3 regions of the Streptomyces sp. P9(2023) genome follow, and region 3 is predicted to be linked to each of the others. Evidence: riboswitches for the same ligand, from Rfam matches in the RefSeq annotation. Region 3 holds a riboswitch; each other region holds the start of a gene.
What was found. A riboswitch is a leader RNA that binds a small molecule or an ion and turns the genes downstream of it on or off. The one in region 3 is predicted to bind thiamine pyrophosphate.

Region 1 (10,197 bases), on a different contig from region 3:
TGAAGAGTCGTCAAGACCACCTCGACCGCCATCCAGTGGAAGCCATCACTCCGTACACGCTGAGTAACCAGAGTGCGCTTTTGGATCGTTTGGGCGCTATGGGGCGAATGGAGCCCCTGGTGGAGCGTCAGGAATATGCGCTCGGCACGGTCTGTGCCGCGATTCCCATCACCGCGGGGTCCACCGCGGCCGCCATGGCGATTTCCGTGCCCCTTCACCAGGAAGAACGGTTGCTGCCCGCAGTCGATCGGCTACGTAACGAGATCGGAAGGCTCCTCAGCTCCTTCGCTTTCTCTATCAGTATCTGAAAAATCACTCCTTGTGATCTGCTAGCCCTTCCAGCACGATTGCGTCAAGAAGGCCAAGGGGGATCATTCCTGGCCGTTTTGATCACAGCTTTCAGCAGCCGTGTTTACACAACTGCTCCATCTACTGCGGGGTACATGATGCGAGAGTCCGTTCAGGCCGAGGTCCTGATGAGCTTCCTCGTCTCCGAGGAGCTCTCCTTCAGGATCCCGGTGGAACTGCGTTACGAGACCCGGGATCCCTACGCGGTGCGGATGACGTTCCACCTTCCCGGAGACGCGCCCGTGACCTGGGCGTTCGGCCGGGAGCTGCTGCTCGACGGGATCAACCGACCCAGCGGGGACGGCGATGTGCACATCGCGCCGACCGACCCCGAGGGTCTTTCGGACGTCGCCATCCGGCTCCAGGTCGGCAGCGACCGGGCCCTGTTCCGGGCCAGCGCTCCACCGCTCGTCGCCTTCCTCGACCGTACGGACAAGTTGGTTCCGCTCGGTCAGGAACGGACACTGGGCGACTTCGAGGACAACCTGGAGGCGGCTCTCGGCCGGATTCTTGCAGAGGAGAACGCCGGCTGAGCGGGCCGGCCCGCCTAGGCCAGGCCGCCGCTCAGCCCCAGCCCCAGCCCCAGCCCCAGGACCAGCCCCGTCCGGTTACTTCGCCAAGCGGCGGCGGCCGCCCCTGGCTGAACGCTTCTCCGGCGTTCCAGGCCGGTCCGCCGAGACGACGAGCGCGGCGAGAACGGTCGTGACCGGCACCGAGGCACCAGACCGATCGACCCCACCAGCGTGCGGACGATCTCCTTCGCGACCAGCTCGCTGTTGGCCACTGTCCCCACGCTGCTCTGCGCGATGGAGAAGAGCAGCAACAGGGGCAGGGCCGCACCGGCGTACGCGAGGACCAGGGTGTTCACCACGGACGCGATGTGGTCGCGGCCGATCCTGATGCCCGCCCGGTACAGCCCGCGCGGTCCAAGCCGGGGATCGGCCTGATGCAGCTCCCACACCGCCGAGGTCTGCGTCACGGTCACGTCGTCGAGGACGCCCAGCGAGCCGATGATGATGCCCGCCAGCAGCAGACCGGACATGTCGATCTCCGGGTAGAGCCCGTGGATCAGACCGGTGTTGTCGTCCGTGTTGCCGCTCAGCGAGGCCCAGTCGATGAACAGCGAGCCGAGCAGCCCGATCAGCAGCAGCGAGATCAGGGTCCCGAGCACCGCGACCGAGGTCCGGGCGGAGAGGCCGTGGCACATGTAGAGGGCGATCAGCATGATCGCGCTCGACCCGACCACCGCGACCACCAGCGGATTAGACCCCTGGAGGATCGCCGGCAGGATGAAGAAGGTCAGGATCAGGAAGCTCACCGCGAGCGAGATCAGCGCCATCACGCCGCGCATCCGGCCGACGAGCACGACCGCGACCGCGAAGATCAGGGCGAGCACCGTCAGCGGGACCTTGCGGTTCGCGTCCGTCACCGAACACTGCAGGTCACGCGGGGCGTCGGGGGCGTACGCCACCACCACGCTCTGCCCCTCGTCCAGTTGGCGCGGCGCGTCCGGCTGCACGATCTCGGTGAACGTACGGCCCTTCTCCGGACCGCTCGTGACCTCGATCGTCGCCTTCTCACACCGCCCCTGCTGGGCGTTGACCGCCTCGCGCCCCTCGGGTGTCGAGGTGTCGCCGGTCGGCGGGACCTGGGCGGCGTTCACATCCTGGCAGTCGACCTCCTCGACCGAGACGACCTTGCCCTGGTACGTCTGCCGGTCGAAGCCGACGCCGGTGCGCTCGTGTTCCGGAGCGCCCCCCGGTCACAGGACGGCCATACCGACCACCACCGCGGTGGCGAACGGGATCAGGATGGCGGCGATGACCCTGCGCAGATGCCGGGAGACGGGTGCGGCGGGCCCATGGCTGTGGGTGTGGCCGTGCCCGTGGCCCGCGTCGCCAGGTGCGTCGTGGTCGCCATGACCGTCGGGTTCTGGGGTCTCCTGCGAGGAAGTCACCGACCGATCATCGCAAGAACGGCGGGGGCCCACTGTTCAGCACGGCCGGATTGCCGCTAGCGTGGTGGCACCTTTGCACACGCGGGAGCTCGGAGCACCGGGCTGAGAGGGCGCTGATCACCGTACGTGCGTACTGGACGTACGTACGGGAGGAGGCTGCGCCGACCGCCGAACCTGTTACCGGGTAATGCCGGCGTAGGGAGATCGGTCTCATGACCATTCAGGATGCACGCACGCCTGCCACCAGCGAGAACGCCGGCCAGGACGAGCGCAAGCCGGGCTGGCACAAGGGGTACGTCGAGGGCTCGCGCCCCGACCTCCGGGTGCCCGTCCGACAGGTGCACCTCACCAACGGCAAGGACGTGACGCTGTACGACACGTCCGGTCCGTACACCGACCCCACCATCGACACCGACGTACGGCGCGGCCTGCCGCCGCTGCGCGAGAACTGGATCATCGGGCGGGGCGACACCGAGGAGTACGCGGGCCGGCCGGTCCGCCCCGAGGACGACGGCATCAAGCACACCTCGCCGCGCGGGGGCCTCAAGAACCTCGACGCGGTCTTCCCGGGCCGCCCGCGCCAGCCCCGCCGGGGCCGCGGCGGCCTGGCGGTGACCCAGCTCGCGTACGCCCGCCGGGGCGAGATCACCCCGGAGATGGAGTACGTGGCGATCCGCGAGAACGTCGCCCCCGAGGTCGTACGGGAGGAGATCGCGGCGGGCCGTGCCGTCCTTCCGGCCAACGTGAACCACCCGGAGATCGAGCCGATGATCATCGGCAAGCGGTTCCTGGTGAAGGTCAACGCCAACATCGGCAACTCCGCCGTCACCTCCTCGATCGAGGAGGAGGTGGAGAAGATGACCTGGGCGACCAAGTGGGGCGCCGACACGGTCATGGACCTGTCCACCGGCCGCAACATCCACACCACCCGCGAGTGGGTGCTGCGCAACTCCCCCGTCCCGATCGGCACCGTCCCGCTCTACCAGGCGTTGGAGAAAGTGGACGGCAGGGCGGAGGAGCTGACCTGGGACATCTACAAGGACACCGTCATCGAGCAGGCCGAGCAGGGCGTCGACTACATGACGGTCCACGCCGGCGTGCTGCTGCCGTACGTGCCGCTGACCGCCCGCCGCAAGACCGGCATCGTCTCGCGCGGCGGCTCGATCATGGCCGCCTGGTGCCTGGCGCACCACAAGGAGAACTTCCTCTACACGAACTTCGAGGAGCTCTGCGAGATCCTGGCGACGTACGACGTCACGTACTCGCTGGGTGACGGCCTGCGGCCCGGCTCGATCGCGGACGCCAACGACGAGGCGCAGTTCGCGGAGCTGCGCACGCTGGGCGAGCTGAACACGATCGCCAAGCGGCACAACGTCCAGACGATGATCGAGGGCCCGGGGCACGTCCCGATGCACAAGATCAAGGAGAACATCGACCTCCAGCAGGAGATCTGCGAGGAGGCGCCGTTCTACACCCTCGGCCCGCTGACCACGGACGTCGCGCCCGCGTACGACCACATCACCTCGGGCATCGGCGCGGCGATGATCGCCTGGTGGGGCACCGCGATGCTCTGCTACGTGACGCCCAAGGAGCACCTGGGCCTGCCCAACCGCGACGATGTGAAGACCGGCGTCATCACGTACAAGATCGCGGCGCACGCGGCGGACCTGGCGAAGGGGCACCCGGGGGCGCAGGAGTGGGACGACGCGCTGTCGGACGCCCGCTTCGAGTTTCGCTGGGAGGACCAGTTCAACCTGGCGCTCGACCCGGACACGGCCCGCGAGTTCCACGACGAGACGCTGCCGGCCGAGCCGGCGAAGACCGCGCACTTCTGCTCGATGTGCGGTCCGAAGTTCTGCTCGATGAAGATCTCGCAGGACATTCGCCGGGAGCACGGCGGTGACCTCAAGGCGGACGAGATTTCGGCCGGTATGGCGGAGAAGTCCGCGGAGTTCGCGGCCGCGGGCAACCGGGTGTACCTGCCGCTGGCGGAGTAGCGGCCGGAACGGCCGGGTGGCCGTCGGAACGGCCGAGGTAGCGGTCGGAGCGGTCGTCGTACGGGGTCCGCGATCCACGAGGGGATCGCGGACCCGTTCCCGTAGCGCGCCGCGCTGGGCAGACTGACGGCATGACAGCGACTTCCCTGAGCAAGGGCGCCAACCTTCCGGTCGGCTCGCCCGTGGTGCGTGCCGAGCTCTCCTGGTCCGCCGGGGCGGGGGCGCCCGACGCCGATGCCTCGGCGTTGCTGCTCACCGCGGCGGGACGGGTGCGCGACGACGGCGACTTCGTCTTCTACAACCAGCCTGCCCACCCTTCCGGGGCCGTACGACACCTGGGGAAACGGCAGGGGGAGGGCGTGACCAGCGACACCGTCGAGGTGGATCTGCGGGGGATCGAACCGGCCGTCGACCGGGTGGTGCTGTGCGCGTCGGCGGACGGCGGGACGTTCGGCCAGATGTCCGGACTGACGCTGCGGCTGCTCGACTCCGGTACAGGGGCCGAACTGGCCCGATTCGCGATGACGGCGACGACGGAGACCGCGTTCATCGGCGGCGAGCTGTACCGGCGGGCGGGGCAGTGGAAGTTCCGGGCGGTCGGGCAGGGGTACGCCTCCGGGCTCGCCGGGCTCGCCACCGACTTCGGAATCAGCGTCGACGAGGCACCGGCTTCGGCACCGGCATCGGCTTCGGCTTCGGTACAGGCACCGCTATCGGCACCGAAACCGGCATCCGCCCCCGCCGCCCCCGCCCCCGGCCGGCCGCGCTTCGAGAAGGATGTGGAGCGGCTGCCCGTCGACATGCGTAAGCGGCTGTCGCTGCGCAAGGAGCAGGTGGCTGTGAGCCTGTGGAAGCACGGTGCGGCCGGAGTCACCGCCCGCGTCGTCCTCGTCCTCGACGCCTCCGGTTCGATGTCCTTCCTCTACACCAAGGGCATCGTCGCCGATGTCGTGGAGCGGATGGCGGCCGTCGCCGCGCAGCTGGACGACGACGGGGAGATGCAGGCCTGGACCTTCGCCTCGAACGCCGCCCGGCTGCCCGATCTGCGCCTGGGCGAACTCCCGGAGTGGCTGCGGCTTCATGTCCGGGTCGGTGAGCTCGGCCTCTTCCGGCGGAGCCGGCGGCCGCGGAGCGGGCTGGCGCCCGGTCAGCTCGACATGCGGGATGTCGGGATCCAGAACGAGGAGCAGAAGGCGATCGCCCAGGTCCGGGACTTCGTCCGGGAGAATCCGGTGGCCGTCCCGACGCTGGTGCTGTTCTTCTCCGACGGGGGTGTGTACCGCGACGCGCAGATCGAGCGGGAGCTGCGGGACGCGGTGGAGGAACCGATCTTCTGGCAGTTCGTCGGCCTGGGGCGGTCGAACTACGGGGTGCTGGAGCGGTTCGACACCATGTCCGGCCGACGCGTGGACAACGTGGGATTCTTCGCGGTCGACGACATCGGCAGGGTGCCCGACGCCGAGCTGTACGACCGGCTGCTGTCCGAGTTCCCGTCCTGGATCACCGCCGCCGGACGGGCCGGGATCCTCTGAACCGGACCGCGACGGCGTGGCTCATTCCGGCCGGTGGTCCGGAGGGCCGAAGTCCGGGCTGGTGAAGTCGGGGCTGGTGAACCTCGGGCGGTTGCCGGACGAGCCCTCGTTCGGGCTGCTGAAGTCCGGACCGCTGTAGCCGATCTTCGGCATGCGGTCGGTGCGGGGCGGTGGCACGGACGGTGGTGGTACGGACTGCGGGTTTACCGGCGGCGGGGCCGCGGGGCCCGGGGTGGCGAGCGCCTCGCGCAGGAACGGCAAGATGCCCCGTTCCAGCAGGGCGCGGCGCCAGGCCTCGCGGGCCCGGGACAGCTCCTCGTCCGCCTCGGTACGGGGCGGATCGCTCGCGGCCACTTCCGTGGAGCGGTTGCGCAGGGCCGTGACCAGCAGCCCGACGGCGGCGCAGAAGAGACCGGCGGCGGCGACGGCACCGAAGAACCAGGCCGCCGTCAGCAGGGTGTCGGCGAAGGTGAGGCTGGGGGCGACCACCTTCAGCACGGCGCCGACCAGCAGGAATATCAGTGCGGCCGGGCCCGCGAGGACCGGCGCGAGGACCGTGACGATCGCGACGACACCGGGACCCGGACCGTCGCTCGCCCCGTTGCCGTCCGCCGCCAGGACCGCGCTCATGACACTCGTACCGCTCGGCGCGCGGACCTCTTCGCGGACCTTCACGAAGTGGTCGTACTCGATCGCCGCCGCGGCGGTGATCAGCGCCGTCGCGCTCAGCGCCATCGTGCGCAGTTGCTGGGCGGTGAGCTGCTTCCCGATCTCGGCGAGATCCGGATGGTCGTGCGCGGTGCGCAGTGCGTCGTCGAGGATGCGCTCGTACTCGGCACGATCCTCGGTCAGCAGGTGCGGAGCCACATTCATGTGCATCCCCCGATGCTCCGTAGGGCCGTATTGACCGTGGGAACCGGCCAGTTGGGCGGAAACGGAGGAGAGCCTGCTACGGATGATCCGATGGTATTGCGGTTATGGCACAGGGTGACAGGGGGTTTCCTGAAATCGACTTCCCCGGATGCGCAGCGTTATGCGTCAGCCATGCAGGGGGAGTTGGACGACCAGCAGCTTTCCGGCCATGGTCACACCGCCGTCCATGGCGATCGCCAGACCGTCCGCGTACACGTGCGGACCGTCGACGATCGGGCCCGAGCCGCCCTCGCCGTCCTCGGTGCCGACCTGGCCGAGGAGGTACGGGATGGGGCTGTGGCCGTGCACGATGCGGCTGCCGCCGTAGGTGGCGAGCAGCTCCTGGACGGCCTCGGGGCCGCCGTCGTCGCGGAAGGCGAAGCGCTTGGTGAACTTGCGGAACACGTCCCAGACCTCGTCCGCGTCGTTCCGGTTGAGGATCTCGTGGACCGTCTCGTTGACGTCCTCGATGGTGGAGCCGTATTCGAGGTAGGCGGTGGTGTCGGAGTGCATCAGCAGATGCCCGTCCTCCTCCACCACGGCGTCGAGCCGGGACATCCACTGCAGGTGGACGTCCTGGAGCCGGTCCATGTCGTGCTTCTGGCCGCCGTTGAGCAGCCAGGCGGCCTGGAAGGTGGCGGTGCCGGCCCCGGAGTTGACGGGGGTGTCGCCGAACCGCTTGGCGCCGATGAGCAGCAGCTCGTGGTTGCCCATCAGAGCCTTGCAGTAGCCACCGGCGGCGGCGGCCTCGGCGGACAGGCGCATGACGAGGTCGATGACGCCGATGCCGTCGGGACCGCGGTCGGTGAAGTCACCGAGGAACCACAGGCGGGCGTTGCCCGCGGCCCAGGCCCCGTTCTCGTCGATGAGGCCCTGCTCGCGCAGGGCGTCGACCAGCTCGTCGAAGTAGCCGTGCACGTCGCCGACGACGTAGAGCGGGCCGCGGCCTTCGCCGGCCGGGGCGGGCGCGGGGGACGGGACCGGGTCCACGCGGACCTGGACGGTGTCCCCTCGGTTGATCACCGGGAGATTGCGCTCGGTAGGGGTGTAGCCCTCGGGGAGTTCGTCGTCCGCAAACGCGTTCCCAGGGTGGCCGGGGAGCGCGGCGGAGAGCGAGACCGGGCGCGTCGGGGAGAACGGGACGGAGGCGCTCAGCCCGAGGTGGAGGGTGGGATCGACAACGGGCCGGAAGGGCTCGTCGGGTACGACGGCGTGCCCTGCCGGAGGCTCCAGGGGCTGGCCCTGTACGGGCACCCGGGCGTACGGCGGTACGCGGAAGTCACGCAATGTCGCCGTGCGCACCACGGGTTCCTGCCCGGCCCCCTGAGTCATCGACCCCTCCACCACCGTCGCGATGCCCTGCACATCGCGGACCGGCCTGGTCGGGGCGGTCCGCGATGTCGTGCGCCCATCATAGGAATGAGGGTCCTCCTGTGTGACGCACCAGGGGTGGTGAATCCGGGTCCACTCCGGGTTCACCGGTTGTTTCGCCCGAATTGAGAAGGTCCGGACCAGGGTCGGAGCAGGGCCGGGCCGGAGTTTGCGCCCGGCACGGCCCCAAAGCCGGCCCTCAGTCCTTCGCGGGTGACCGGGGCGGGCTGACCGTCGTCCGCGGCGAACGCCTCTGGGAGGACGTCCGGACGATGAGTTCGGTCGGTATCACCTGCTCGACCGGTCCGTCGGTGTCGATCCCCTCGATGGCGTCGATGAGGAGCTGGACGACGGCCGTGCCGATCCGGCGCGGCTTGAGCGAGAGGGTCGTGATGGGCGGTTCGGTGTTGGCGTAGACGGTCGACTCGCTGCAGCAGACCAGCAGGAGATCGTCCGGTACGCGCAGTCCGTAGCGGCGGGCAGCCGCCAGCAGATCGGTTCCGTTGGGATCGAAGAGTCCGTAGACGGCGTCGGGTCGGTCGGGGCGGGCGAGCAGCCGGTCGGCCGCGACGGCGCCCGCGCACGGATCGTGCGCCGGATAGGCCTCGTAGACGGGGTCCTGTCCGACCCGTTCGCACCAGTTGAGGTACGCGGTGGTGGACAGGCGGGTGTACGTGTCGGTGGTGGTGCCGGTGAGAAGGCCGATCCGGCGGGCGCCGGCGTCGGCGAGGTGGTCGAGGAGGTCGAGTACGGCGGCTTCGTGGTCGTTGTCGACCCAGGCGGTCACCGGGAGCGTGCCGGCGGGGCGTCCGTCGGAGACGACGGGCAGGCCCTGGCGGACGAGCTCGGTGACGACCGGGTCGTGGTCGGAGGGGTCGATGACGACGGTGCCGTCGAGGGCGACGTTCGACCAGACGTCATGTCGGGAGGTGGCGGGCAGGATGACCAGGGCATAGCCACGGGCTAGCGCGGCCGATGTGGCGGCTCTGGCCATCTCCGCGAAGTACGCGAATTCGGTGAAGGTGAACGGTTCATCCCCGTAGGTCGTCACGGTCAGGCCGATGAGGCCCGATTTGCCGGTACGGAGCGTGCGGGCCGCCGCGGATGGGCGGTAGCCCAGCCGGTCTGCGACCTCGCGGACGTGGCGGCGGGTGGCGTCCGGGAGCCGGCCCTTGCCGTTGAGCGCGTCGGAGACAGTCGTGATGGAGACCCCGGCGGCGGCGGCCACATCCCGGATGCCCGCTCGCCCCTGCCGGCTTCCCCGGGTCTGTGCCCGGCTCACCTGGTGCTTCCCTGCTGCTGTCATGGCGAGCCGATAGTAGGGCGAGGGTGGGTGGTTGGGACGCTCGCATATTCAGTCGTTGACAGGCACGTTTCTGCATGATCGTGAACGGTCAAATGCCTGTGAAATCAAGGCAGTTAGGGGGTCCGGCGTGTGATCTACGGTTGTCGACCCGTATGGGCCTGCCAGGGAGGCCATGTCTCGAAGAGGTCTCAACTCACCTCTACGGGCGATGCGCGCCACGGCGCCCGCCACCAGCGCACGCCACCCGACCGCGCGCTCCCCCCGCTGTCCACAGCTTCTGCCGTCCGTTGTCCACAGCCCATTCGCAGCGGAGGCGAATCCTCATAAGGTGAGGAGCATTGGTGGTACGGACGGTCGAGGAGGACCACAGTGAGCTCAGTGAGTGAGACCGGCGGGACGAGCGCGGGCGGCCCGAAGCTGCGCGCCGTGCTGGACGGCGTTCCCACGTACAAGCCGGGCAAGCCGGCCGCCGCGGGCGGTCCGGTCGCCTTCAAGCTGTCCTCCAACGAGAACCCGTATCCGCCCCTGCCGGGGGTCATGGAGAGCACGCTGGCCGCGGCCGCCGCCTTCAACCGGTATCCGGACATGGCCTGCACCGGCCTGATGAACGAGCTGTCCGACCGCTTCGGGGTGCCGCTCTCGCACCTGGCCACCGGTACGGGTTCGGTGGGCGTGGCCCAGTCGCTGCTCCAGGCCACCTCGGGCCCGGGTGACGAGGTCATCTATGCCTGGCGGTCCTTCGAGGCGTACCCGATCATCACGCAGATCAGCGGA
Region 2 (10,197 bases), on a different contig from region 3:
CTCCATCGCGAGGTAGACGTACGCGCCGTCCGCGCCCTGGTCGAAGACCCCGACCACGTTGGGGTGCGAGAGCCGGGCGACGGACTTGGCCTCGCGGATGAACCGCTCGACGAACGCGGCGTCGGTGGCGAGGGCCGGGTGCATCACCTTGAGCGCGAGCACCCGGTCGAGGCGGGTGTCGACGGCCCGGTAGACCGTGGCCATCCCGCCGACGGCGATGCGCGCGTCGACGCGGTAGCGGCCGTCGAGCAGCTGCCCGACGAGGGGGTCCTGAAGGGTCGTGTCCACGGCCACGAGTTTACGAGCCGGTGAGGACACCCCGTCCCCACCGGCCCCGACCGCTGCACACCTGTGACGCGACGCACGGCCTCGGCGTGACCGGAGCCTGGCTCAGAACGCCGGGCGTTCCGGGTCCAGAGTCGCTCGGCCGTCCGTCGGGGAGGAGGCCTCGGCGAAGTGGCGGCGGGGGATCCGGCCCGCCCGGTGGGCGAGGCGGCCCGCCTCCACCGCGTGCCGCATCCCCTCCGCCATCAGCACCGGGTCCTGGGCCCGGGTCACCGCGGAGGCGAGCATGACCGCCGAGCAGCCCAGCTCCATCGCCAGCGCGACGTCCGAGGCCGTCCCGGCGCCCGCGTCCAGGATCACCGGCACGCCCGCGCGCTCGACGATCAGCTGGAAGTTGTGCGGGTTGCGGATCCCGAGCCCGGAGCCGATCGGGGAGCCGAGCGGCATGATCGCCGCGCACCCCACGTCCTCCAGCTTCCGCGCGAGGACCGGGTCGTCGTTGGTGTACGGCAGGACGACGAAACCGTCGTCCACCAGCGTCTCCGCCGCGTCGAGCGTCTCGATCGGGTCCGGCAGCAGGGTCCGCTCGTCGGCGATGACCTCCAGCTTGATCCAGTCGGTGCCGAGCGCCTCCCGGGCCAGGCGGGCGGTCAGGATCGCCTCGCCCGCCGTGAAGCAGCCCGCCGTGTTCGGCAGGACGCGGATCGAGAGCCGCTCCAGGACGGAGAGGACCGAGCCCCGCACGGTCGGGTCGAGGCGCCGCATGGCGACGGTCGTCAGCTCCGTGCCGCTGACGGCCAGCGAGCGTTCGAGGATGTCCAGGCTCGGGGCCCCGCCCGTGCCCAGGATGAGCCGGGAGGCGAACTCCGTACCGCCGAGGAGGAAGGTGTCGTCGGACATGGCGCTCAGCCCCCCTGCACGGCGGTGAGGACCTCGACCCGGTCGCCCTCGCCGAGGACGGTCGCGGACCACTGGCTGCGCGGTACGACGGTCTCGTTGACGGCCGCCGCAACGCCGGAGGGCGCGGCGGTCAAGGTCGTGACCAGGGCGTCGAGGGTCGTGGGCGCGGCGAGGACGCGGGCCTCGCCGTTGACGGAGACGTTCATGCGGGCTGCTCCTGACGTACGGGGGAGAAGCGGCGGGGAGTGAAGGGGCGGGCCTCGTCCGGAAGCACGCCGGTGGTGAGGAACTCGGCCATGACGTCGCCGGTGACCGGGGTGAGCAGGACGCCGTTGCGGTAGTGCCCGGTGGCCAGACGGAGGCCGTCGAGCGCGGTCGGGCCGAGCAGCGGGGCGTTGTCCGGCGACCCCGGGCGCAGGCCGGCCAGCGTCTCGGTGAGTGGCAGCTCGGTGAGGCCGGGGACGAGCTCGTGGGCGTCGCGGAGCAGCTCGTACACCCCGCCCGCCGTGACGGTGGTGTCCCAGCCCAGCTCCTCGCTGGTCGCGCCGACCACCAGCTCGCCGTTCTCGCGCGGCACCAGATAGACGTGGCTGCCGCGCACGACCGCCCGGACGGTCCGGGACAGGAACGGCGCGTACGCGGGTGGCACGGTGAGCCGCAGCACCTGTCCCTTGACGGGACGTACCGGAGGCAGGACCTCCGGCGGTACGCCCGCGAGCCGGCCGCTGAGGCTGCCGGTGGCAAGGACGACCTGGTCCGCCGCCAGCGGGCCGCCGTCCGCGACGGCGACGCCGGTGGCCCGGTCCCGTACCGTCGTCAGCCGCTCGGCGAGGCCCCGGTGGAAGACCACCCCGGCCCGTTCGCACGCGGTGACCAGGGCGGCGGCGAGCCGGCGCGGGTCGACCTGGTGGTCGCCGTCGACCCGCAGTCCGCCGCGCACCCCCGGCGCCAGCATCGGTTCGAGACGGCGGCATTCGCGCCCGCTGAGCCACTCCGACTCCAGGCCGGAGCGGATCTGCAGGGCGTGCAGATCGCGCAGATGGGCGCGGTCGTCGGCGTCGAGCGCGACCGCGAGCGTGCCGCAGGCGCGGTAGCCGACGTCGTGGCCCGTGGCGTCCTGGAGTTCGGCGACGAACGCGGGATAGCGGCGCGCGGATGCGAGGTTGAGGGCGAGCAGGGTCTCCTCGCCGTAGTGGAGTTCGGTGACGGCGGCCAGCATCCCGGCCGCCACCCGGGCGGCCCCGCCGCCCGGCTCGGGGTCCACGACCGTGGTGCGCAGCCCGCGTTGCGCGGACCGCCAGGCCGTGACCAGGCCGATGATTCCGCCCCCGATGACGAGGACGTCGGATGTACGCGACATGGGCGTCCAGCCCCTCCCTTCGCCGGCATGACCCGGATCAGGTTCGTACGGTCGGAGGCCGGCCAGCCTCCCTCTCAGCCCGGTGCGTCCGGGCTCCCGCGAGTGCTCTACGTTGACGGCCAGCCTAACCCTCGCCTCCGACGCCCAGTAAGGGAGCCTTCACCGTGGCGCGATCTCTCGACGGTCTGACCCTCGCCCCCGTCGCCGACCAGGCCCCCGGACAGGTCGGGACGCGGACCCGGTTCACGTACCACGAGGAGGACGGCCGGATCTGGGCCGAGTACGCGGGCGGTGACGTGGTGCGCGGGTTTCTCGTCGGCACGCGCGCGGGGGACCGGCTCGACTTCCGTTACGTACAGCTGAAGCGGGACGGAACGACATCTTCCGGGTGCTGTGTCTCCACCGTGACGGAGCTGCCGGACGGGCGCGTTCGGCTGGAGGAGAGCTGGGCATGGGAGTCCCAGGAGGGCTCCGGCACCAGCGTCGTGGAGCAGCTGCCTGACTGTCTGCCTTCCTGACGGTGCGTCAGAAAGTTAAGGTGATCGGGTGAGCGAGCAGAAGCAGGCAGAGCAGCGGGTCGTCGTCGTGGGCGCCGGGATGGCGGGGGTACAGACCGCCGTCGCCCTGCGCGAACAGGGGTTCACCGGACCCGTCATCCTCATCGGGGCCGAGCCCCACCAGCCCTACGACCGCCCGCCGCTGTCCAAGGCGGTCCTCCTCGGCAAGGCCGAGGACTCCGCCTTCGACGTCGACTTCGAGGCCCTCTCCATCGACCTGCGCCTCGGCCTCGACGTCACCGGCCTGCGCGCCGACGCCCACGAGATCGACACCGAGGCCGGACCCGTCCCGTACGACGTCCTGGTCCTCGCCACCGGCGCCGAACCGGTCACCCTGCCCGGCACCGAGGGTGTCCCCGGCGTCCATCTGCTGCGCACCCTGGACGACGCGGCCCGCCTCAAGCCCGTCCTGGAGCGGCGCCACGACATCGTCGTGGTCGGCGCCGGCTGGATCGGCGCCGAGTTCGCCACCGCCGCCCGCGAGGCGGGGTGCGCGGTCACCGTCGTGGAGGCCGCCGACCGGCCGCTCGCCGGCGCGCTGCCCGCCGAGGTCGCCGCCCCGATGGCCCGCTGGTACGAGGAGAGCGGCGCCGAACTCCTCACCCACGCGCGCGTGGACCGCGTCGAACCCGGCACGGTCGTCCTCGCCGACGGTCGGCGGCTGCCCGCCGACGCGGTCGTCGTCGGCATCGGCGCCCGGCCCGCCACCCGCTGGCTCGACGGCTCAGGCATCGCCCTGGGCGAGGACGGCTCCGTCACCGCCGACGACCGGCTGCGCACCTCCCTGCCCGACGTGTACGCCGTCGGCGACTGCGCCTCCTTCCCCTCCGCCCGTTACGGCGCCCGGCTCCTGGTCCACCACTGGGACAACGCCCTCCAGGGCCCCCGTACCGTCGCGGCCGACATCATCGGCGAGACCCCCCAGGTCTACGACCCGGTGCCGTACTTCTGGTCCGAGCAGTTCGGCCGGTTCGTGCAGTACGCCGGACACCACACCGGAGCCGCCGAGCTGGTCCGCCGGGGCGACCCGGCCGATCCCGCCTGGTCCGTCCTCTGGCTGCGCGACGGCGCCCTCGTCGCCCTGCTCGCCGTCGGCCGGCCCCGCGACCTGACCCAGGGCCGCAAGCTGATCGAGTCGGCCGCCCGGCTCGATCCGGAGCGCGCCGCCGACCCCTCCGTCCCTCTGAAGGCGGCAGTCGGCTAGGCCCGACTACCGACTGTCAGTCCGGGATGGCAGGCTTGTCCCGTGACCGAGATTGACGCAAGAACTGATGCTCTCGTCCCCGCCTGGCTCTACCTCCCCGACATCGCGGAAATGCTCGATGTCGAGGTGACGCGCGTGCGGCAGCTGGTCAAGGAGGGCCAGCTCATCGCCGTACGACGCGGCGAGAACAAGGCGCTTCAGGTGCCCGCCGCCTTCATCGACGGCGACAAGGTGGTCAAGGGCCTCTCCGGGACCCTGACCCTCCTGAGGGACGACGGCTTCACCGACGAAGAGATGCTGGAGTGGCTCTTCACTCCCGACCCGAGCCTGCCGGGCACGCCCGCGCAGGCCCTCAGCGAGAATCGCGGCACGGAGGTGAAGCGCCGCGCCCAGGCGCTCGCCGTCTGACGCACACGTACCGAAGACACCACAGGAGGCCCCTGGGGGCCGGGTCCGCCCGGCCCCCTCGGGCCACCGCACCGACGGGGGGATCCCACCCATGTCCACGCCTCGCGCCCAGCTCGCCGACGCCCGGCTCTACCTCTGCACGGACGCCCGCAGGCGCCAGGGCGACCTGCCCGCCTTCCTCGACGCCGTGCTCTCCTCCGGCGTGGACATCGTGCAGCTGCGCGACAAGGGCATGGAGGCCGGCGAGGAGCTGGAGCACCTCGCCGTCTTCGCCGAGGCCTGCCGCAGGCACGGCAAGCTGCTCGCCGTGAACGACCGGGCCGATGTCGCCCACGCGATCGGCTCCGACGTGCTGCACCTGGGCCAGGGCGACCTGCCGGTGCCCGCCGCCCGGGCGATCCTCGGCGAGGACCTGCTCATAGGCCGGTCCTGCCACGGCGAGTCCGAGGTGGACGCGGCCGCCGCCGAGCCCGGCGTGGACTACTTCTGCACCGGCCCCTGCTGGCCCACCCCCACCAAGCCCGGCCGGTACGCCCCCGGCCTCGGCCTCGTGCGGTACGCGGCCGCCCTGGAGCAGGACCGGCCCTGGTTCGCCATCGGCGGCATCGACGAGACCACTCTCGACGAGGTCCTGGACGCGGGCGCCCGCCGGATCGTCGTCGTCCGGGCGATCACCGAGGCCGACGACCCGGCCGCGGCCACGGCCCGGCTGGCCAAGCGGGTCCGCGAGCGTACGGCGTAGCGGACGGTGTAGCGGACGGTGACCGTCTGCTGTCGGACGCGGTGTCCGCAACCGCGTCCGCACCGGTGTCCAAATCGGTGTCCATCACTCGGACACCGCTTCGTCGGCCGCAGCACCCCGTCTAACCTGCCCGTATGGCCCTTGGTACCGCTTCCACCCGCTCGGACCGCGCACGCACGGTCCGCGAGATCCTCGCCTCCGGCAAGCCGTCGTACTCCTTCGAGTTCTTCGCGCCCCGGACGGAGAAGGGCGAACGGAGCCTCTGGAACGCCCTGCGGCGGGTCGAGGCGGTCGGCCCGAGCTTCGTCTCCGTGACCTACGGCGCCGGCGGCTCCACCCGCGGCGGCACGGTCAAGGCCACCCAGAAGATCGCCGGCGACACCACCCTCACCCCCGTCGCCCACCTCACCGCCGTCGACCACTCGATCGCCGAGCTGCGCAACGTCCTCGGCCAGTACGCCGACGCCGGCATCCGCAACATGCTCGCGCTGCGCGGCGACCCGCCGGGCGACCCGCTGGGGGAGTGGATCGAGCACCCCGAGGGCGTCCGGTACGCCGCCGACCTGGTCCGGCTGATCAAGGAGTCCGGCGACTTCTGCGTCGGCGTCGCCGCCTTCCCGGAGATGCACCCGCGCTCCATCGACTGGGACACGGACATCCGTCACTTCGTGGACAAGTGCCGGGCCGGCGCCGACTACGCGATCACCCAGATGTTCTTCGACCCGGAGAACTACCTGCGGATGCGCGACAGCGTGGTGAAGGCCGGCTGCGAGACGCCGATCATCCCCGAAGTCATGCCTGTTGTTAACGTGAAGACCCTCGACCGGCTGCCCCAGCTGAGCAACGCTCTCTTCCCGTCGGATGTGAAAGACCGCATCCTCGCCGTCAAGGACGATCCGGCCGCTGTACGCTCCATTGGCATCGAGTTCGCGACGGAGTTCTGCGCGCGGCTGCTCTCCGAGGGTGTCCCCGGACTGCACTTCATCACGCTGAACAACTCCACCGCGACGCTGGAGATCTACGAGAATCTCGGACTGCACGTGCAGTCGTGACCGGCGTACCCGCCCCAGACCCGAGGCGGTGGCCGTAGGAGAGGGGCGGGCATGGGGTGGACGGTCCTCTACATCGCGTTCGGTGTCGTCGCGTTGTGGCTGCTGGGTGAGGTGCTTCTGCAGTACAAGGCGCGGCTCCGCTGGCGCCTGCTCGCCTTCTCCGGCTTCCTCGGCGTCGTCATCGGCGTCCTGCTGCCGTCCGTCGCGGTGATCGTCGTGGGCGCGGTGGCCTTCGCCGTCGGCCAGACCTATGTGACCCTCTCCTTCCGCCGCGGCTTCTCCACCGGCTGGGCGATCGGCGGCAGCCCCGGCGCGAGCCGGCGCCGCAAGTCCGCCCCGCCCGCCGAGGCCGGACCGACGCTGGAGGTCAGCGACCTCTCCTACGAGGCCGCCGACCCCGCGCCCGGAGAGACCGCGGCCGTCTACGCGCCCGAGCCGATGCCCGACGACACCGGCCAGTACGGCGTCTACACCCCCGCGTACGACCACTCCCAGGCGCACGCCGAGACCCCGCAGCACTCCTACGGGGGATACGACGGCGGCTACGGCACGCCCGGGTACGAGCAGCAGCCCGGGTACGAGCAGCAGCCCGGCTACGAGCAGCCGGCCTACGGCTACGGCACCGGCCAGCAGCAGTACGCCGCCTACTCGGACCCGTACATCGGCCCGAGCACGGACGGCCAGCAGTACGCCGCGTACGACTACGGCACCGGTGGCCAGCAGCCCTACCAGGACCCGTACGCGCCCTCGTACGCCTACGACACGCCGCCCGGCGGGGTCTGGGTGCCGCAGCAGCGTGACGGCGAGCAGAGCGCCCCGCCGCCGCAGCAGGGCCAGGAGTTCTACGGCTACGACAACGACCAGCAGTACCGGTACTGACCGGCACCGACCGGTCCTAAAGGTCGTCCCGTAGGGGAAGCCGGACCGTCACGATGAGACCGCCGGTCGGGCGGGGCGTGAGGTCGAGGGTCCCGTCGTGGGCGCGGACGATGCTGTGCACGATGGCCAGGCCGAGGCCGACGCCGGCGTGTTCGTCGGTGCGTACGCGTTCCGTTCCGCGCTGGAAGGGCTCGGTCAGGGTCGGTACCAGTTCCGGTGGGAGCCGATGGCCGGTGTTCTCGACCCGCAGCACGCTCGCGTCGGGCTGCGCCTCGGTGTGGACCGTCACGGTGCCGCCGGCGGGGAGGTTGTGGACGACGGCGTTCTGGACGAGGTTCGTCATCATCCGCAGGAGCAGCTCCGCGGAGCCGCTGGTCCGGGCCGCCCCGCCGGTGACGTCGAGCGTCGTCCCGCGCCGTTCGGCGAGGGGAAGCAGCGTTTCGGTGGCTTCCTCGGCGATGAGGGAGAGGTCGACGGGCTCGCGGGTGACGTTTCCGCGGTCGCTGCGGCTGAGCAGCAGGAGTGCCTCGGTGAGGTCGATCGCCCGGGTGTTGACCTTGTGGAGGCGTTCGACGAGTTCGCCCGGGTCCCGCGTGGGGTCCCTGCGGGCGACGTCGAGCAGCGCCTGCGAGATCGCCAGCGGGGTGCGCAGTTCGTGGGAGGCGTTCGCGGCGAACCGCTGCTGCTCGGCGACGTGCGATTCGAGTTCTTCCAGCATGGTGTCGAACGCGTCGGCGAGCTCGCGGAATTCGTCCTGACGGCCCTTCATGCGGATCCGGTGCGACAGCGATCCGTTCCCGGCGGTGCGTGCCGCGGCCGTGATCCGGGTGAGCGGTGCGAGCATCCGGCCGGCCAGGAACCATCCCCCGACGAGGCCGAACACGAGCAGGACGGCCATCGCCACGGCCGCGGCGGGGACGAAGGTGCGGACGAGGAGGTAGCGGTTGGGCGAGATCCCGAGCAGGCCCTGGGGTTTGTCGGGTACGTAGCGCAGCAGGAACACCCACACCACGGCCAGCAGGAGAGCGCCGGCGAGGGCGAGGAACCCGGCGTAGCTGAGGGTGAGTTTCAGCCGGGCGCTGAGCCCCGGGCGTCTATCCACGAGCGTCGCCGGGGCGGGTGGTGTCGGGGCCGGTGGTGTCGGGGGCGGCCGCGTCCGCGCCGGTGGTGTCTGAGCCGGTGGTGTCCGGGCCGGTGTCGATGCGGTAGCCGACACCCGGCACCGTGGCGATGAGCCAGGGTTCCCCGAGCCGTTTGCGCAGTGCGGAGACGGTGATGCGGACGGCGTTGGTGAAGGGGTTGGCGTTCTCGTCCCAGGCCCGCCTCAGCAGCTCTTCGGCGCTGATGACACCGCCCTCGGCGGCGATGAGGACTTCGAGCACCGCGAACTGCTTCCGGGTGAGCGCGACGTGGCGTCCGTCGCGGGAGACCTCCCGGCGGAAGGGGTCGAGCCGGAGGCCCGCGATCTCCCTGACCGGGGGCCTGGCGTGCGCGCGCCTGCGGTCGAGCGCCCGCAGCCGCATGACGAGCTCCCGCAGCTCGAACGGCTTGGTGAGGTAGTCGTCGGCGCCGAGCCCGAACCCGGAGGCCTTGTCGTCGATCCGGTCGGCGGCGGTGAGCATGAGGATCGGGATGCCGCTGCCGGAGGCGACGATGCGCCGGGCGACCTCGTCGCCGGACGGGCCGGGGATGTCGCGGTCGAGGACGGCGAGGTCGTAGGAGTTGACGCCGAGCAGCTCCAGGGCGGTGTCGCCGTCGCCGGCGATGTCGGCGGCGATCGCCTCAAGCCGCAGACCGTCACGGACGGCCTCGGCCAGGTAGGGCTCGTCCTCCACGATCAGTACGCGCATGTCCGAAGCCTAAGCAGCTCCGTATGTCGCCGACGAATGCGCGGACGGTGCCTCCGCCGTCGTGCGCCACCAGTGGCGCGACGCCAGCGCGGCCAGTACGGCGCCGGTGGCGTTGACCAGTACGTCGTCCACGGAGGACACCCGGTCGAGGCGCAGGACGTACTGGGCGATCTCGACCAGGACCGAGCAGCCCGCCCCGAGGGCCAGGATCCGCGGCACGGACGCCAGCGCCGCGAACCGCATCGGGGCGAAGAACCCCAGCGAGGCGAAGACCAACAGGTTGCCGACGATACCGAGGGGCCCCATCGTGACCAGGTCCCGCAGCGGTACCAGGCTGAACCGGCCGGGGACGATGCCGGCCCCGGCGCCCGGCATCATGGTCAGCCACACGAACGGCACCGTCCCGTGGACCATGCCCACCTCGGCCAGCGACATCCGCCACGCCGAGGGGACGCCCGCGGCACGCCGACGCCACGCCAGAGCACCCGCCACCAGGGCCGCCAACGGCAGCGCGACCAAGGTCATGAGCACGACACCGTTGAACGTGTCGTAGCAGCCGTGCCAGCGCCCGGCCATGCACCGTGGCGCGGACATCATGAGCATGCGGCGCGGGAAGAGCAGGGCGATCGCCACGCCGAGGACCGCCAGACCGATGATCACGATCCAGCGGGTGCGGCGGGGCGGTGCTGACAGGGATGCGCTGTGGTTCATGCCGCGATTGAAGACGGCAGCCTGTTGCGGGGGCGTATGCGATTTTCGATACGCCCGCGATACGTCCTCACTGGGAGCCGCGGAAGTCGTCGCCCTCCACGATCAGGCCGGCGACCAGCGCGCCCGACATGCCCGCGTGGGCCAGGCCGCCGCCCGGGTGGGACCAGCCGCCGGCGAAGTACAGGCCGGGCAGCGGGGCGCGGTTGTCGGCGGGCAGGAAGTCGCCGCCGTCGCCCGCGAGGGCGGGGC
Region 3 (10,197 bases):
GCGGGGGTCGGCTTTCTGCTGCTGTGCACGCTGGGATACGCGGTGGGCCACCCGGACCGGTCGGCCGCCGCGACGCTGCGGCTGCTGTGGTGCCTGATCCCCATGGCCGCCACCGTGCACTTCGCGGTGGCCGTGGCCCGTACGGATCCCAGCACGCGGCCGCGGCCCGGACTCTCGGCGATCGGGCTCGGCCCGGCCCGGCTCACGGCGATCGCCGCGGCCTCGACGGCCGTCGCCTGCACGCTCGGCTCGATGGTCGCGCTGCTGTTCTATCTGCACCTGCGCGGCGACATCACCGGGCTGCCGTTCGACGGCGCGGCGGCCGAGCTGCTCGCGGCGGGCCGCCCGATCCCGCTGGCGGCCGCGCTCACCCTCCTGGCGATCCTCCCGGTGGCGGCCTCGACGGCGGCGGCACTGGCCCTGCGCCCCAGGAAGACCCCGGCGGCGCCCGAGGGCATGGAGAAGACACCGCCGTCGGGCCTCCCCTGGGGCGTGGCACTCCTGGCAGTCGGCCTGGCGGTCGAGACGTACGCCGGGCAGGGCGGCGCGGGCGGCGGGCTGCCGCTCCCGGGCCGCTTCGACGGCAGCCCGGCGGGGGTCCTGGCGGGCTGGATCCTCACCGCGATCGGCCTGGCGATGGCGGGCCCCGGCATCACCCACTGGTGCGGCCGCCTCCTCCAGGCGGTCCGCCCGGGCGCGACCCGGCTGCTCGCCGGCCGCGTCCTGATGGACGAGTCCCGGCGCATCGGGCGCCCGCTGGGCGTGGTGTGCGCGGTGGCTTCGGGCGCGGTCGCGGCGATCACGCTGTACGACTCCGGGACGGGCGACTTCGGCCCGCTGACGGGCCTGGGCGCGGCGCTGGTGATGACCTGCACCACGGCGACGCTCCTGACGGCGGCCCTGGAGTCCAAACAGTGCCGCGCCCACACGACAGAAGCCCTGATCCGCCTGGGCGCCCCACCCACGGTCCTCCGCACGGCGGCTCTGATGCGAGCGGGCGCACTGCTGGCGGCGTTCCTGCCGCTGACATGGCTGGTGGGAACACTGGCTGCGGTCCCGCTGGGGGCCTGACCCTCTCCGCCCACCCCGTTGTGGGCAATCGTTCCTCCCTCAGACTTCGTCCGGGGGACCCCCAGGCGATGGGGCCCCCTGCTCGAACGAAGCCGAGAGCTTGGGGGAGGGTGGGCCCAACGGACGGCGCCCTTGGCGGGCGCTTCCGCCCCGTCCCCCTACGCCCACCACGCGCGGGTCGCCCGGCACAGGACCCCGCACCCCAAGCCCCTACCCTGGCCCCATGACCCGTAACGAACGCGAAATCCACACGCCCGCCGAGTTCGACGAGGTCATCACCCGAGGGTCCCTCTCCGGACACAGAATCCAGTCCGTAGACCTCACCGACCGAACCTTCGCTCTCCTCTCCACCCCCACCGCCGGCGCCGTCTTCCTGGGCTGCGAGCTCCAGCCCGAGGCCGCCGCCAAGGTCCGCGCCGACGGCGCGCTCGTCTTCCCGCCCGTCCCGGACCTGCCGTTCGACCCGTACCGCGCCCACCTGTACTCCCCCGCGGAACTGTTCGACCACGTCGAGGACGAGGCGTACGAAACGACCCCCGACTTCCGCACGTACGACTGGTTCCAGCAGACGAAGGCCGACGGCGACATCTTCGCGTCGATGCTCCGCTCCATCCACGACGACGCCATCTCCGACGCCCTCGACGAACTCCTCGCCGGCGCCCGGGTCGTCGGCGTCATGGGCGGCCACGCGATGGCCCGCGGCACCGACGCGTACGCAGGGGCCGCCCGGCTCGGCCGCTCGCTGGCCCGCGCAGGCCTGACCGTGGCGACCGGCGGCGGCCCCGGCGCGATGGAGGCGGCGAACCTCGGCGCGTACACCGCCCCGCACACCGACGACGTACTGGACGAGGCGCTCGAACTCCTCGCCAAGGCACCGTCGTTCACCCCGTCCGTCACGGACTGGGCGCGGGCCGCCTTCGAGGTGCGGGCCCGCTGGCCGAAGGGCGGCGACTCGGTCGGCATCCCCACCTGGTTCTACGGCCATGAGCCGCCGAACCCCTTCGCCGGCCACATCGCGAAGTACTTCGCCAACGCGACACTCCCCCAAGCTCTCGGCTCCGCGCGAGCAGGGGGGACCCCCATGGACGGCCTGCTCGCCCGCTGCAACGCAGGGGTGATCTTCCTCCCGGGCGCGGCCGGCACCGTACAAGAGATCTTCGACAACTCAACCCCCAACTACTACGAGTCGCGGGGCGAGCCCACCCCCATGGTCCTGGTGAACCGCGCGCACTGGACGGACCGGCTGCCCGCCTGGCCGCTGCTCCAGGCCCTCGCGGCCGAGCGCCCGATGGCCGCCCGGATCGCCCTGGTCGACTCCATCGACGAGGCCCCGGAAGCGCTCCACCGGCTGGGCCTGCGCAGCTAGGGGGCCACCGGAGGCAACGTCGGCGCCCGATTCCGCGTCTGGCAGTCCGTACCAAACCCTTCCGGAACGGAGCCTCCCGGTGCTCATAGGACTGCTGACGGCTGTCGCCGCCTCGATCTGTTACGGCACGGGCTCCGTCCTCCAGGCCGTCGGGTCGCGCAGGTCAGCCCGGCGCGAGGCGGAGGCGCAGGCGGCCGGGCAGGTCACCGGCCGGGGCGGGCCGAGCCTGTCGTCGACCGCGAAGGCGGCGATGACCTGGGAGTTCGTCGTCGGGACGGTCCTGGACTTCATCGGCTTCGGCCTCGGAGCGCTAGCGGCGCGGATGCTGCCGTTGTTCCTCTCCCAGACGGTCATCAGCGCGAACCTGGTGATCACGGCGGTGCTGAGCGTCCGCCTGCTCGGCATCCGGCTGACGCGCGCCGAGTGGACGTCGATCGGCGTCGTCTGCTCGGCGCTCGTACTCCTCGCGAGCGCGGCGGGCCCCGAGGGCAGCGGGCACACTCCGCTCGCCACGCACTGGTGGCTGCTCGCGATCTCGGTGCTCCTGATGGTCGGCGGCACGGTTCTCGTACGGCTCCTGGGCGCGCGGGCGGCGATCCTGGCGGGTCTCCTCTCGGGACTCGGCTTCGGCGCGCTCGGTGTGGGCGTACGGATCCTCGACCTGGGGTCGTTCGTCACCGACCCGGCGCTGTACGCGATCCTCGTCGCCGGGACCGGCGGGATGTACCTGCACACCGTCGCGCTCCAGATCGGCTCGGTGAACGGGGCGACGGCGGCGCTCGTGGTGGGCGAGACCGTGCTGCCGGGAATGATCGGGGTGTGGTGGCTGGGCGACGCCTCCCGCCCGGGCTTCGCCTGGCTGGCCATCACCGGCTTCGCCCTGGCGGTCGCGGGCGCGGTGGCCGTGGCCTGGTTCGGCGCTCCTGAGGGCCACGGCGGGAAAGCCGCCGACGGCGCACAGCCGCCCACAGGGGGACCCGCCCCACTGTCTACAAGTGGTACGGGTGGTACGGGTGGGAACGCCAGCCCGGGCGGAGGCCGGGCGCACCCCCGCGAAGCCGCACCGGCCCGCCCCCACTAGCCCAGCACCACGACCTCGTCCGCCACGAACGTCACGCCCACCTCCGCGCCCTCCGCAGGCGCGTCCCGGAGCGGGCACTCCGCCTCCAGGGCCGGGCCCTCCGCCGGACGCAGCAGCACGGCGACATGGGTACCCCGGAACGTACGGGCCTCGACCGTGCAGGCCAGGCCGTCACCCGGGGCCACGAGCCGTACGCCGCCTGGGCGTACGAGGATCTCCCTCGCGCCCCCGGGCGAACCGTCCGGCACCGGAACCTTGCCCCACACCGTGTCGGCGAAAGGCCCGCTCACCGTCCCCGCCACGACGTTGTCGAAGCCGAGGAACCGGGCCACGAACGCCGAAGCCGGCCGCTGCCACACCTCCAGCGGCGTCCCGGACTGCGCGATCCGGCCGTCCCGCATCACCACGACCCGGTCGGCGAGCGCGAACGCCTCGCCCTGGTCGTGGGTGACGGCCAGCACCGTCGTACCCAACCGCCGGAACAGACCGCGCAGTTCGACCACCAGCCGCTCCCGCAGACCGCGGTCCAGCTGCCCGAGCGGCTCGTCCAGCATCAGCAGCCGCGGCCGCGGGGCGAGCGCGCGGGCGAGCGCCACCCGCTGCTGCTCGCCGCCGGAGAGCGAGGCGACGGCCCGCCCGGCGGCCCCGGAAAGGCCGACCAGCTCCAGCAACTCCCGTACCCGCTCGTCCCGTTCGGCCTTCGCGACGCCGTGCATCCGCAGCCCGAAGCCGACGTTGCCACCCACGTCCCGCTGCGGGAAGAGCTGGTGGTCCTGGAACATCAGGCCGACCCCGCGCCGGTGCACCGGCACCCCGGCCTGGTCCGCGCCGTCGAGCAGGACCCGTCCGCCGTCGAGCGCCTGGAGCCCGGCGACGGCCCGCAGCATGGTGGACTTGCCGCTGCCGCTCGGCCCGAGCACGCACACGATCTCGTGGTCGGCCACCGCCAGGTCCACGGAGTCGAGCACGGCCCGATCCCCGAACCGTACGGTCGCGTCCTCGACGCGCAGCATCAGAACTCCCCCGAGGTGGTGCGGTCGACACGGAGCCGTTCCAGAAGCAGCAGGGACACCGCGCACACCACCATCAGAATCGTTGAAAGGGCCATGGCCTGGCCGTAGTTGAGCTCACCTGGCCGGCCGAGCAGCCGGGCGACCGCGACCGGCAGGGTCGGGTTGTCGGGCCGGGCGATGAAGACCGTCGCGCCGAACTCGCCCAGGGAGACGGCGAAGGCGAACCCGGCCGCGATGAGCACCGCGCGCCGCACCAGCGGCAGATCGACCTCCCGCCAGGCCCGCAGCGGCGAGGCGCCGAGCACGGCCGCCGCCTCCCGCAGCCGTTCGTCCACCGCCCGCAGGACGGGCAGCATCGTCCGTACGACGAAGGGGACACCGACCAGTGCCTGCGCGAGCGGGACGAGGATCCAGCTCGCCCGCAGGTCGAACGGCGGCTCGTCGAGCGTGATCAGGAAGCCGAAGCCGACGGTCACGGCCGACACCCCGAGCGGCAGCATCAGCAGCGCGTCGAAGCCGCGCACGAGCCGTCCCGCCCGCCGCGTCAGAGCGGCCGCCGCGAGCCCGCCGATGAGGAGGGCGAGGGCGGTGGCGACGACGGCGTACCGGAGCGAGTTCGCGATGGTGTCGACCATCGGGACGAGGAAGGTACCGGAGGGGTCGACGGACTGGAGGGCCCGGTAGTAGTCGAGGCCGTACCCGTCCGAGGTGGCGAAGGACCGTTCGACGAGGACGGCGAGCGGCAGCACGAGCAGCAGCACGATCGACACGAGGACGCCCGCGAAGAGCGCCCACGCGCCGATCCCCCGGGGCCGCCGCGCGGTCTGCTCGGGCGGGACGAGCTTCAGGGCCGTCTCCCGCCGCCGTACCGTCCGGGCGTGCACGGCGAGGACGACGCCGACGGCCACGAACTGGACGATCGTCAGGACGGCGGCCGTCGTCAGGTCGAAACGGTCGACCGTCTGCCGGTAGATCTCCGTCTCCAGAGTGGAGTACGCCGGTCCGCCGAGGATCTGGACGACGGCGAAGGAGCCGGCGGTGAAGAGGAACACCATCAGCGCGGCTGCGGCGACGGCCGGGGCGAGCGCAGGCAGGGTCACCTTCCGCCAGGCGGTGAACCGGGAGGCGCCGAGGACCCGGGCGGCCTCCTCCTGGCGAGGGTCGAGCTGCGCCCACAGACCGCCGACGGTCCTGACGACGACGGCGTAGTTGAAGAAGACATGGGCCAGGAGGATGGCCCAGACGGTGGTGTCCAGCCGGACGCCCCACAGTTCGTCGAGGAGCCCGCCGCGCCCGACGAGCGCCAGGAACGCCGTGCCGACCATGACGGTCGGCATCACGAACGGCACGGTGACGACTGCGCGCAGCAGCCCCTTGCCGGGGAAGTCGAAACGCGCGAAGACGTACGCGCCGGGCAGCGCGATCAGCAGGGTCAGCGCGGTGGAGGCGAGTGCCTGCCACAGGGTGAACCAGAGGACGTCGAGGATCTCCGGCCGGCTCAGCGTCTCGCCGAACCGGCCGAACTCCCATGCCCCGTCGGGCCGCAGCCCGCGCTCGACGATCGAGGCGACGGGCCAGGCGAAGAAGAGCGCGAAGAAGGCGACGGGCACGACCATCAGGCCGAGCCGCACCACGCTTCCCCGCACGCCTCGTCGGCCACCGGCATGACGCTCGGGGGCTACTTCAGAACGGTCGAGGACCACGACTGGATCCACTGGTCACGCTTCTCGGCGATCTTCTCGGGCGCCATGGTCTGCGGCTTCTCGATCGTCACGCCGTGCTTCGTGAACAGCTCGGGCAGCTGGGCGCCCTTGGTCACCGGGTTGACGAACATCTGGAGCGGCATGTCCTCCTGGAACTTCTTGGAGATCAGGAAGTCGATCAGCGCCTTGCCGCCCTCGGGGTTCTTCGCCCCGTTCAGCAGCCCGGCGAACTCGATCTGCCGGAAGCAGGTGCCGGTGGAGACCCCGGTCGGAGCCTCCTTCGGCTGCGGCTCGGCGTAGAGGACCTCGACCGGCGGGCTGGAGGCGTACGAGACGACCAGCGGCCGGTCCCCCTTGGCCTGCTTGCCGCCGGCCGAGCCCGAGAACTCCTGGTTGTAGGCGAGCTCCCAGCTGTCGACGGTCTTCACGCCGTTGGCCTTGAGCTTCTCCCAGTAGCCCTGCCAGCCGTCGTCGCCGTACTGCGCGGCGGTGCCGAGGAGGAAGCCGAGGCCCGGGGAGGACTTCTCGGGGTTCTCGACCACGAGCAGGTTCTTGTACTCCGGCTTGGCCAGGTCGTCGAAGGTCTGCGGGGGCGCGAGCTTCTTGTCGGCGAAGTACTTCTTGTCGTAGTTGACGCAGATGTCGCCGGTGTCGATCGGGGTGACCCGGTGCTCCTTGTCGAGCTTGACCTCGGGCAGCACCAGATCCAGCCCCTTCGCCTCGTACGGGACGAAGATCCCGTTGTCGAGCGCGCGGGAGAGCAGGGTGTTGTCGACGCCGAAGAAGACGTCGCCCTGCGGGGAGCCCTTGGTCAGGATCTCCTTGTTGACGGCCACGCCGGCGTCGCCGCTCTTCAGCACCTTGACCGTGAAGCCGGTCTGCTTGGTGAACTCCGCCAGGACCTCCTTCGAGGCGTTGAAGGAGTCGTGGCTGACGAGCGTCACGGTCTTGGGCGCGGGCGCGTCGGACTTGCCCGCCGCGCCTCTGACGTCCTCGGTGCCGCAGGCGGCGAGGGTCGTGACGCCCAGCGCTGCGGCGATCGCCGCGGCGGCCATCTTCTTGGTGCTCACTGAAATTCCTCCTGGGTGTGACCAGGAAGAGACGCGGCCCTGCCCACCGCAAGGTGGGCAGGGCGCAACAGCTCGAGTTGCGACCGAACTTCCTACCCAGAATGACCTGGGCGAGGTTCAGAGGGTCTGCGGTCCGATGACCGCACTCTCAGCGCTGTGGCGCTCCCCTGTCGGAATATGGAGATGTGTTCGAGCACAGACTACAAGGTCAGCGCTCCGAGGCCGCCAGCTGTCCACAGGCACCGTCGATCTCCTGACCGCGGGTGTCACGGACGGTGACCGGGACACCGTGGGCGGCGATGGCCGCGACGAAGGCCTTCTCGTCCTCGGGCCGGGACGCGGTCCACTTCGAGCCGGGCGTCGGGTTCAGCGGAATCAGGTTCACGTGCACCCGCTTCCCCTTCAGCAGCCGCCCGAGCAGGTCACCGCGCCAGGCCTGGTCGTTGATGTCGCGGATCAGGGCGTACTCGATGGAGATCCGGCGGCCGGACTTCTCCGCGTACTCCCATGCGGCGTCAAGGACCTCCCGGACCTTCCAGCGCGTGTTGACGGGCACGAGGGTGTCGCGCAGCTCGTCGTCGGGCGCGTGCAGCGAGACGGCGAGGCGGCACTTGAAGCCCTCGTCGGCGAAGCGCAGCATCGCGGGCACCAGGCCGACGGTGGAGACGGTGATCCCGCGCTGCGAGAGGCCGAGACCGTCCGGCTCGGGGTCGGTGAGCCGGCGGACGGCGCCGACGACCCGCTTGTAGTTGGCGAGCGGCTCGCCCATGCCCATGAAGACGATGTTGGAGAGCCGCGCCGGCCCCCCGGGCACCTCGCCGTCGCGCAGGGCGCGCATGCCGTCGACGATCTGGTGCACGATCTCGGCGGTCGACAGGTTCCGGTCGAGCCCGGCCTGCCCGGTGGCGCAGAACGGGCAGTTCATCCCGCAGCCTGCCTGCGACGAGATGCACATGGTGACCCGGTCCGGGTACCGCATGAGCACGGACTCGACGAGCGTGCCGTCGTGCAGCTTCCACAGGGTCTTACGGGTGGTGTCCTCGTCGCACGAGATGTGCCGGACCACGGACATCAGGTCGGGCAGCAGCTCCCCCTGCAGCTTCTCGCGCGAGGAGGCGGGGATGTCGGTCCACTCGGCGGGGTCGTGGGCGTACCGCGCGAAGTAGTGCGTGGACAGCTGCTTGGCGCGGAACGGCTTCTCGCCGATCGCGGCGACGGCCTCCTTGCGCTCGGCGGGCGTGAGGTCGGCAAGGTGCCGCGGCGGCTTCTTGGCTCCGCGGGGCGCGACGAAAGTGAGTTCTCCGGGCTTCGGCATGGTTCTACCAGTGTCGCAGACGGATCCCGGTGGCCCGGGCCCGTGGCCGGCCGCCGCGTGGAGTGGCGAGGGAGCGGGGCCACGCGGCCGCCGTGTGTCATGAGCGGTCGCGCTTGAGGGAGTCCTTGATGCCCTCGGCGTGCTCGCGGACGCTCTTCGCCGTGTCTCGGATCTTGCTCTTGACCTGGTCGGTCCTGCCCTCGGTCTCCACTCGCTCGTTGCCGGTGATCTTTCCGGTGACTTCCTTGAGTTTGCCCTTGGCCTTGTCCATGGCGCTGCTCATGCCGTGATCCCTCCTCGGCTGATCTGCTGCACGTCCACGCTAGGCCCGCGCGGGCCGGGGCGCCTGCCGGCGTGTGGGCGGCCGCCGTCAGGGACCTGGTCGGCCCGGCTGGTTCCGGGGGATCCGCTGGGTGAAGAACAGCGCCAGGAGGGAGGCGAGCGCGAGGATCGCGAGGGCCGCGCGCAGGCCGTCGAGCCTGGCCTCGGCGTTCGCGTCCAGGGCTGCCTCGGTCGCCTCCGGGCTCGTACCCGCGGTGTCGAGGGCCGTCTCGAGCTGGGCGTCCGAGAGGAAGGGCACCCCGCTCGCGAGTTCGACGGTGGCCTGGTTCTTGACCTCGGCGGGAATCGCCGCGTTCTGCTCGACACTGGCCAGGAAGGAGGACGTGAGCGCGGCGATCAGGAGCGAGCCGGCCAGCGCCGTGCCGATCGAGGCGCCCAGGTTGGTGACGGCGTTCTGGACGCCGCCGACCTCCGCGGTCTGCCGCTCCGGTACCGCGGAGACGGTGACCGACCCGAGCTGGGAGGCCAGCGCGCCCATGCCGAGTCCGATCAGCAGCAGAGGGAGGGTGACGATCTCGGCTCCGGCGTCCAGGTCGAGCGCCGCCATCAGGGCGATCGCGCCCGCGAGCAGCGCGAGCACCCCGAGCCGCACCACCCGCCGCGGGGAGACGTCCGGGAGGAAGCGCGGGATCAGGATCGCGGCTGCGAGCAGCGTCATCGACAGCGGCAGGATGCGGGCCCCTGTCGCAAGCGCGGACAGCCCCAGGGCGATGGACAGGTAGAGCGGTACGACGAAGAAGACGCCCATCTGTACGAGGTACTGGAAGAAGAACATCGTCAGACCGCCGGTGAGCTGCTTGTTCCGCAGCATGGCCGGGTCGACCAGCGGTTCCCTGCCGCGTTCCACGAGCCGGGCCTCCCAGCGGAGGAAGAGCCAGACCAGGAACAGGCCCGCCAGCATCAGCCACACCGTCATCGAGACACCCAGCCACGACGGCGCGTCCGGCTTCGGCCTGAACCAGCCCCACTCGCCCGAGCGGAGAACTCCGTAGACGAAGACCCCGAGGCCGCCGGCGGAGAGGAGTGCGCCCCCGAGGTCGATGCGCGGGCGTTCCTCGCTGATCGTGTCGGCGATGCGGCGGGCGAACACCAGGATGACGAGCACCACCACGACCTCGCCGGCGAAGACCCAGCGCCAGGAGAAGTACGTCGTGGCCAGGCCCCCGATGAGCGGCCCGAGCGCGATGGCGACGGCCCCCGCGGCCGCCACGATGCCGTACGCCCCCGCGCGGCGTT

Region 1: it holds a riboswitch for thiamine pyrophosphate, as region 3 does, so the genes downstream of both, thiC (phosphomethylpyrimidine synthase ThiC) here and Q5762_RS21825 (thiamine ABC transporter substrate-binding protein) in region 3, are expected to answer to the same signal.
Region 2: it holds a riboswitch for thiamine pyrophosphate, as region 3 does, so the genes downstream of both, thiO (glycine oxidase ThiO) here and Q5762_RS21825 (thiamine ABC transporter substrate-binding protein) in region 3, are expected to answer to the same signal.

The regions. Positions count from the first base shown of each region.
Region 1 covers NZ_JAUPWM010000028.1:41,670-51,866, reverse strand. Annotated here, with positions in the region: gene Q5762_RS27450 (helix-turn-helix domain-containing protein) at 1-308, shown strand, start outside; gene Q5762_RS27445 (SsgA family sporulation/cell division regulator) at 447-881, shown strand; partial or broken gene Q5762_RS27440 (YibE/F family protein) at 957-2,305, opposite strand; TPP riboswitch at 2,377-2,524, shown strand; gene thiC (phosphomethylpyrimidine synthase ThiC) at 2,518-4,302, shown strand; gene Q5762_RS27430 (VWA domain-containing protein) at 4,434-5,834, shown strand; gene Q5762_RS27425 (hypothetical protein) at 5,856-6,713, opposite strand; gene Q5762_RS27420 (metallophosphoesterase) at 6,873-8,093, opposite strand; gene Q5762_RS27415 (LacI family DNA-binding transcriptional regulator) at 8,317-9,423, opposite strand; gene hisC (histidinol-phosphate transaminase) at 9,802-10,197, shown strand, end outside.
Region 2 covers NZ_JAUPWM010000003.1:287,905-298,101, reverse strand. Annotated here, with positions in the region: gene pknB (Stk1 family PASTA domain-containing Ser/Thr kinase) at 1-288, opposite strand, end outside; gene Q5762_RS06240 (thiazole synthase) at 391-1,185, opposite strand; gene thiS (sulfur carrier protein ThiS) at 1,191-1,391, opposite strand; gene thiO (glycine oxidase ThiO) at 1,388-2,545, opposite strand; TPP riboswitch at 2,543-2,655, opposite strand; gene Q5762_RS06225 (hypothetical protein) at 2,710-3,063, shown strand; gene Q5762_RS06220 (FAD-dependent oxidoreductase) at 3,092-4,306, shown strand; gene Q5762_RS06215 (Rv2175c family DNA-binding protein) at 4,349-4,714, shown strand; gene thiE (thiamine phosphate synthase) at 4,806-5,456, shown strand; gene metF (methylenetetrahydrofolate reductase [NAD(P)H]) at 5,591-6,508, shown strand; gene Q5762_RS06200 (hypothetical protein) at 6,560-7,387, shown strand; gene Q5762_RS06195 (HAMP domain-containing sensor histidine kinase) at 7,404-8,489, opposite strand; gene Q5762_RS06190 (response regulator transcription factor) at 8,482-9,237, opposite strand; gene Q5762_RS06185 (VanZ family protein) at 9,247-9,948, opposite strand; gene Q5762_RS06180 (NAD(P)/FAD-dependent oxidoreductase) at 10,016-10,197, opposite strand, start outside.
Region 3 covers NZ_JAUPWM010000017.1:45,953-56,149, reverse strand. Annotated here, with positions in the region: gene Q5762_RS21850 (hypothetical protein) at 1-1,071, shown strand, start outside; gene Q5762_RS21845 (Rossmann fold nucleotide-binding protein) at 1,295-2,437, shown strand; gene Q5762_RS21840 (hypothetical protein) at 2,517-3,518, shown strand; gene Q5762_RS21835 (ABC transporter ATP-binding protein) at 3,515-4,531, opposite strand; gene Q5762_RS21830 (iron ABC transporter permease) at 4,531-6,162, opposite strand; gene Q5762_RS21825 (thiamine ABC transporter substrate-binding protein) at 6,210-7,289, opposite strand; TPP riboswitch at 7,376-7,483, opposite strand; gene rlmN (23S rRNA (adenine(2503)-C(2))-methyltransferase RlmN) at 7,513-8,619, opposite strand; gene Q5762_RS21815 (CsbD family protein) at 8,717-8,902, opposite strand; gene Q5762_RS21810 (MFS transporter) at 8,990-10,197, opposite strand, start outside.